Regions from separate parts of the uncultured Alteromonas sp. genome, predicted to be linked through region 2. Evidence: predicted binding sites of a transcription regulator. Region 2 holds the regulator's gene; each other region holds the start of a gene.
What was found. Region 2 encodes LexA, which represses DNA repair genes until DNA is damaged. Its sites were predicted from a motif close to TACTGTATNNNNATACAGTA; they were not measured.
Positions count from the first base shown of each region.

Region 1: a site for LexA is predicted at 1,008-1,027, ahead of dinB (DNA polymerase IV). Genes of this name have one in related genera too.
Region 3: a site for LexA is predicted at 832-851, ahead of imuA (translesion DNA synthesis-associated protein ImuA). Genes of this name have one in related genera too.

Region 1 covers NZ_CAXBMP010000019.1:19,743-21,948, forward strand. Annotated here, with positions in the region: gene AAC006_RS14300 (FAD:protein FMN transferase) at 1-509, shown strand, start outside; gene nqrM ((Na+)-NQR maturation NqrM) at 520-753, shown strand; gene dinB (DNA polymerase IV) at 1,098-2,171, shown strand.
Region 2 covers NZ_CAXBMP010000004.1:37,320-39,525, reverse strand. Annotated here, with positions in the region: gene coxB (cytochrome c oxidase subunit II) at 1-245, opposite strand, end outside; gene lexA (transcriptional repressor LexA) at 893-1,519, opposite strand; gene AAC006_RS04485 (VCBS repeat-containing protein) at 1,660-2,206, opposite strand, start outside.
Region 3 covers NZ_CAXBMP010000032.1:35,942-38,147, forward strand. Annotated here, with positions in the region: gene AAC006_RS18170 (DUF885 domain-containing protein) at 1-228, shown strand, start outside; gene AAC006_RS18175 (hypothetical protein) at 228-743, shown strand; gene imuA (translesion DNA synthesis-associated protein ImuA) at 862-1,575, shown strand; gene AAC006_RS18185 (DNA polymerase Y family protein) at 1,575-2,206, shown strand, end outside.

The sequences.
Region 1 (2,206 bases), on a different contig from region 2:
ATTTATCAACGATTGCTAAAGGTTATGGTGTTGATGAAGTGGCAGCGATTTTAGATGCTCATCACTTACAACATTACCTTGTAGAGATTGGCGGTGAAATGCGGGTTAAAGGCGAACGCGGCGATGGCAGTGAATGGCTAATTGCGATTGAAAAGCCGGTCACGACAGAACGCGCGGTCCAAAAAGTGGTGTCTATTGGTACTAATGCTATAGCGACTTCGGGCGATTACCGTAACTATTACGAAGAAGACGGTAAACGCTACTCTCATTTGATTGATCCGAATACCGGCTCGCCGATAACCCATGATTTGGTATCGGTTACGGTGGTAAACCCATCTTCAATGATTGCTGATGGCTTAGCCACAGCGTTCAATGTAATGGGGTGGCAACGAGCAATCGACCTTGCAGAGCAAGAACAACTTGCTGTATTCCTCATTCGTCGCACGGCAGACGGATTTGAAGAGTATGCCACGCCAGAATTTGATAAACTGGTAGAAGTAAATAATTAAGGAGTAGGCTATGTCTACGTTTATTTTAGCATTCGGTTTCTTCCTCACTATGGTACTCGCCATGGCTGTTGGCTACGTGGTGCAGCGCAAAACTATCTCAGGTAGTTGCGGTGGATTAGGCGCATTAGGTATCGCGAAAGCATGTGATTGCCCAGAGCCTTGCGACCGCAAAAAGTCTCGTATGGAAAAAGAAGAAGCGAGAGAAAAGAAATTGAATGAATGGAAACAGAATCAGATCCTTTAATCTGATGGTGTAGTTAACCTGGTGATGTCAGTAGGCGCTAATAAATAGAGCCTTTCATACCACGGACTTGCAAGATATTGAAATCCACTACACTGCAATAACCGTTCATAGATAAAAGCGCGATAGGCGGTAAGCTTACCGCGCTTTTTTATCTAAAACGATACGCCCATTTTGCCCGTTCATTCATAGTTAGCGCTAAGTAGTTACTTACTATCATCGTATATAGTGGTAAGCGTTACTGATATGTTCTAGAATACTGTTTTTACATACAGCTTTTTTTAAAGGCTTGTATACTAGAGCTAGCTACTTAGGGGCGGCTTAGGGGCAGTTTGGGAGCATACACCATGCGAAAAATCATCCATGTAGATATGGACTGCTTTTATGCTGCGGTTGAAATGCGTGACAACCCTGCGTTACGTAATATCCCTATTGCCATTGGTGGAAGCTCACAGCATCGAGGGGTTATCTCTACCTGTAATTATCCTGCCCGTAAATATGGTGTTCGTTCCGCCATGGCTACCGCTTACGCATTTAAGCTTTGCCCGAATCTTACCTTAGTGAAAGGACGCATGGAGGCTTACGTAAAAGAGTCCCAACGAATTCGCGAAATATTTGCCGACTATACCGATTTAATCGAACCTCTTTCGTTAGATGAAGCTTACCTCGATGTCACCAATAGCCAATATTGCGGTGGCAGTGCCACGTTAATAGCAGAAGAAATTAGAAGTCGAATAGAGTCAGAGCTGGGGTTAACCGCATCGGCGGGTGTAGCGCCCTGTAAGTTCGTAGCAAAAGTGGCCAGCGATGAAAATAAGCCGAATGGTATTTGTGTTATTACCCCCGATAAATTAGATAGTTTTGTAAGGGCCATGCCTCTTAAAAAAATTCCAGGGGTAGGTAAGGTGACAATGCAAAAGCTACAACGATTAGGCTTAGCCACCTGTAACGATGTGCGCAGTTACCCGTTTGAGCGCATACAAAAAGAATTAGGTAAATTTGGCGCGGTATTATGGGAGCGTGCGCATGGTATTGATGATCGAGAACTGTCAGTATCAAGAGAGCGTAAGTCTATAGGCGTAGAGCGCACGCTAAGCAACGATATTCACTCATTAGAAGAATGTCGCGACTTTATGCCTCATTTACTAGAAAAGCTTCAGGAACGCATACAGGCCCATGAAAAGCGTACAGGCAAACCTGTTCGTATTCGCACTCAAGGGGTGAAACTTAAATTTCAAGACTTCCAGCTAACCACGGTTGAGCATCGATGCCCTTCGTTAAATGCGCATTACTTTGATACCCTACTACAAGAAGCTTACGAGCGTGCTAAAGGCCGTGGTATACGCTTAGTTGGTCTGCACATTGGTCTTGGTGAGGCACAAACCATACATCAACTCCCTTTACCCCTAGAGGGTGAGTAGATAGGTGATTAGAAAGGTGAGTAGTAAAGTGCGAG
Region 2 (2,206 bases):
CATGCAATTTCCACTTTTACATTTTCATGGAAGTGAGCGGGCTTAGCGCCTCTGGATTTACGGTGCAAGTACATGGAGGCAAACATAACCCCGAAAACCGCAACAGCAATTGCGATACAGATAAAGAACATCAACATATGCAGGTCGTAAACTTGACCACTTATGTCTGTTGCGCCTCGGCGCAAATTTATGGAAGAGCCTTCGCCCGTTGCTGCATCAGCAAACAGTAGTGGCGAGGTAAGCAAAAGTGGAAGCCCGTAAAGCCACTTTGTCACTTGTGTCGCCGCTTGTGTCGTTACTCGTTTCACTCAACACCTCCGTTATAACAGAAGCATTGACGCACTGGTTGCGCTGCGCTTCTGGCAACTGATACCCGAAATCCAACTTTTAACTTAACTATCTAGCCTTAGTTGTAAACCAAAGTTACATCTATTGTTATTATTTTGTTAAATACAGTATAAGAATTGCTCAATAAAACGCACAAGTCTAGTCTTTTCTAAGAAAAAACAATTGCAGCGTTGAATTTTTAATCAAAAGTTGTATGTAAGAGAAATGACACATACAACAGCGTATGGATGCTGTAGCGGTAATTAGTGAGCTTGTTTGAAACGCTCATTTTGAACGAGATAGGCAAATAGAAGCTGCCAATAAGTTTCTTATAATCAAAAGCTAGTTGCGTAATTTTGATTGTTTTTCAAACAAAATAGGTGACAAAAATAGCGCTAGCTAGCACTGAAAAGGGTGACATAAATAGAAGAAAATATGTGGGAGCGGTATCTGGTGGCTTTTAAGAGATTTCTTAGGCTTAAATACGATTATTGTGTAAGCAAGGTATGGTAAACATACAAAAAAGCGGCCTATAAGCCGCTTTCTTTACTAAATAGCTAAAAGGTTACATCCAGTCAGCATTTCGAATAACACCAACGGCAATCCCTTCAATGGAGAAAGGCTCTGACGCTAAGTCGACTTTAATAGGTGAAAATTCATCATTTTCAGCGTGAAGTAATACTTCGCGGCCACGCTTTTCAAGGCGTTTAACAGTAACGTCTTCATCGACACGTGCCACTACCACCTGCCCATTATGGACATCCGTAGTACGATGCACGGCTAGCAAGTCACCATCAAGTATACCAATGTCTTTCATACTCATACCGCTTACACGAAGTAAGAAGTCAGCGTGAGGCTGAAACAGGGCAGGGTCGACCTTATAATGAGACTCTATATGCTCTTGCGCTAGAATCGGCTCGCCCGCAGCCACTCGGCCAATAAGAGGAAGACCTTCTTCTTCAGGGGTTTCATCTTCAAGTGGAATATTCAACTTAATACCACGAGAAGTGCCTGGAAGGATTTCGATGACGCCTTTACGGGCCAACGCTTTTAAATGTTCTTCAGCGGCATTCGCAGAACGAAAACCTAAATGACGGGCAATTTCTGCACGGGTAGGCGGCATGCCAGTTTCGAGCATCGTTGTTTTTATAAGCTCGAGAACTTCTGTTTGTCTTGCTGTGAGTGGGCGCATAAAAGACCTGTCTGTCTATACAGTTCCTGTAAGTATATACACCTAAAAGGAAATGACAAGCATTGGATGCTATTTACATGCTTCGAACACTTGCCATAAAAAAAGAGCCCTACCTTAGTAGAGCTCTCTGCAAACGTCTACTAATGCACCCATATAGCGCTAGAATAGGTAGACGTTTGTATTTCAAGGTTCCCTGAATCAGCTTTGCGCACTTTCAAATTTCCGTAATCTTGACCTTGCCGACTTGCAAACGCAGGACCGCGCCACCTTACAAAGCCATCGGTTCCAAAGCTAACAAGATGGCTATAAATGTTAAGTGAGAAATCGGCTGTATTATGGCTAACGCCAATAAGATTCTGGTTTTGTTCAGTAGTTACATCAGCTTGAATATTAGAGATATCTGCAGGTATGCTCGCACGCAAGCTCTCGGTAAGCGCCTCACCAGAAAAGTCATAAACAATCAGCTCATCATCATAATTCGTACACGCTAATTCCGGCTGCTCATCTGAGTCTGCATTAATAGTAATTAGCTGATCACATATACCGTCCACCGACGCGGCTTGTGATAATCCTGCATCGGTTATCTTTAATACTTCCATGCCAGACTCGTTAGTTGTCAACGCTACAAATGCACTTCCGTTTGAAATAAAGGGAGCGAGGTGCGTGACATGACCGATATTATAGTTA
Region 3 (2,206 bases), on a different contig from region 2:
GTGAATACTGAGATAGACCGATACATATCATGGCCAGCACAAGCCCTATCTTATAAAATTGGTGAAATTAAAATAAAGGCGCTACGTGAAAAGGCTGAGGTTGCGCTAGGTCAGCATTTCGATGTACGTAAATTTCACCGAGCAGTATTAGAAAATGGTTCTGTGCCATTATTCATTTTAGAGCAAAAAATTAACCAATTCATAGAAGAACAAAAGGCGGCAAGATAATGATATTTGCATTCGGGATCATAGGACTACTTGTCCTGTTTTTGATTTATCTAGCGCTTCGTGTGCAAACGCTACAACGTGAACTTACGCTTACGCGCTCATCTGCAAAACAAAATGGTAATAAAGTTAACCATGCTTATAAAAATTTACTGTTAGTTACTGATGCGCTAGAAAAAACTTATTCAGCTCGTATCGAAAGTGCTTATAAAAGCCGCCTGATAAGTCAGCAACAACATACTGCTCTTATGCCGCTTATGCTTAACTTCTCTAGTATTGTAATGGCGTGCTGTGAAAAAGGCGCTACGTTAGAAGAAGCATTAGATTCTGCATTAAGCAGCACCGAGGTATCACAAAGCGATGTGCGAGACGTGATTAAAGAAATGCCTGGCCCCATTCGTATGGCTTGGTCTAAAAACAGCGCTGATGGTTTTATTGCAGCCTGCCAATTAATAACTAGCTCGGTGGGAGGTAACACTAAAAAAAGCCCTGCTAGCAGCGATGCCAGTACGGCGTAATTATTTAAGCATTTTTTTCAAATAGTTAGATGTCCTCACAGCCTTAACTATTTCACCCATCTTGAAAAGACAAACCTCTACACTATAATACTGTACACATATACAGTATTATGGTGTTATGAATATTCCTATTTCACCCATTGATGAAGTTCGTTCAAAGGCAGCGCTTTTTGATAAGCACCCTCATATATGGCGAGCTCGAGAGAAGCCTGTAAGCGAAAACAAGTTTTTGCTGGGTAATCTTATATTGGATGAAGCCCTGCACGGTGGTATCGCCACATCAGGCGTCGTAAGAATTGCATCACTAACGGGTATTGGAGAAATCAGCCTTTTTAAACACGTTTTAACTACGCATCGCACGCACAAACTACGTGTATTTATAAAACCACCCGCCCAGCTCCAAGCGCCTTGGTTAAGCAGTTTAGGCGTAGACTTAGAACAAGTCATCGTCGTGCTTCCAAAAACAGATCAAGAAGCCTTGTGGGCAGCAGAGCAATGCTTAAAAAGTGCAGCTTGTCATTGTGTTTTGCTTTGGAATAACACCATGGATGCAAAAGCTGCTCGGCGTTTGCAAGTGGCGGCATCGCATAACGATACGCTGTGCTTACTGTTTACTTCCCCTAACCAACAAAGGGCTTCTTTTCCAATTACCCTAGATTTAAGTCTGCATCTTCGTGATGCGCAATTGGTTGTTAACATTATTAAACAGCGTCATGGATGGCCCGTATCCGATATCGTGCTCCCCCATTCATGGACCCCTAACAACCGCGCCATTCAATCAGCCATGCAAAATAATAAGAACACCGAGCCAGCATTACACTCGGTGATTTAATGATGCTATGGGCTTACTTTTACTGCTATCAGTTAACTCTTGATTCCCATAAAAAAGATGGCGGCTTCACAGACGGTGATATACCTACTGTGGTTTATCACGAACAAAGCAACCAAGTAGTTCAAGCTAATTCTCAGGCTATAAACGAAGGTGTTGAATGCGGTCAAGGGCTTGCACAAGCGGCTGCGCTTTGCCCTCACGTGCGCATTCTAGCGTTTAATCGCGAAGCTGAAAAAGAGACCCTTCTCTTTCTTGCACATCGGTTATACCCACTCGCTTCAGACATTGTGATTGATGCTCACAACGCCATTGCTATTCGACTAGACAATTTACTGCAGTATTACGGTGGTCTTGACGCTTTATGGCATGTACTTACAAACGAGCTACATTCTGCTGGTATTCACTTTTATTTCGCCACTGCATGGGGAGTGGATGCAGCACGCCTTCTCGCTAAAAATAAAACCAATCGCTATACCGATAATAAAGAAAACATAACTCTGTTATTGTCACGCTGTAAGCTAGAACAAACTGCCCTTGATTCGAAAACCATTGCCACACTTGCTAAAGTCGGTGTTAGACAGGTAGGCCAACTACTTAAACTTCCCGTCCATGAACTTGGGCAACGATTTTC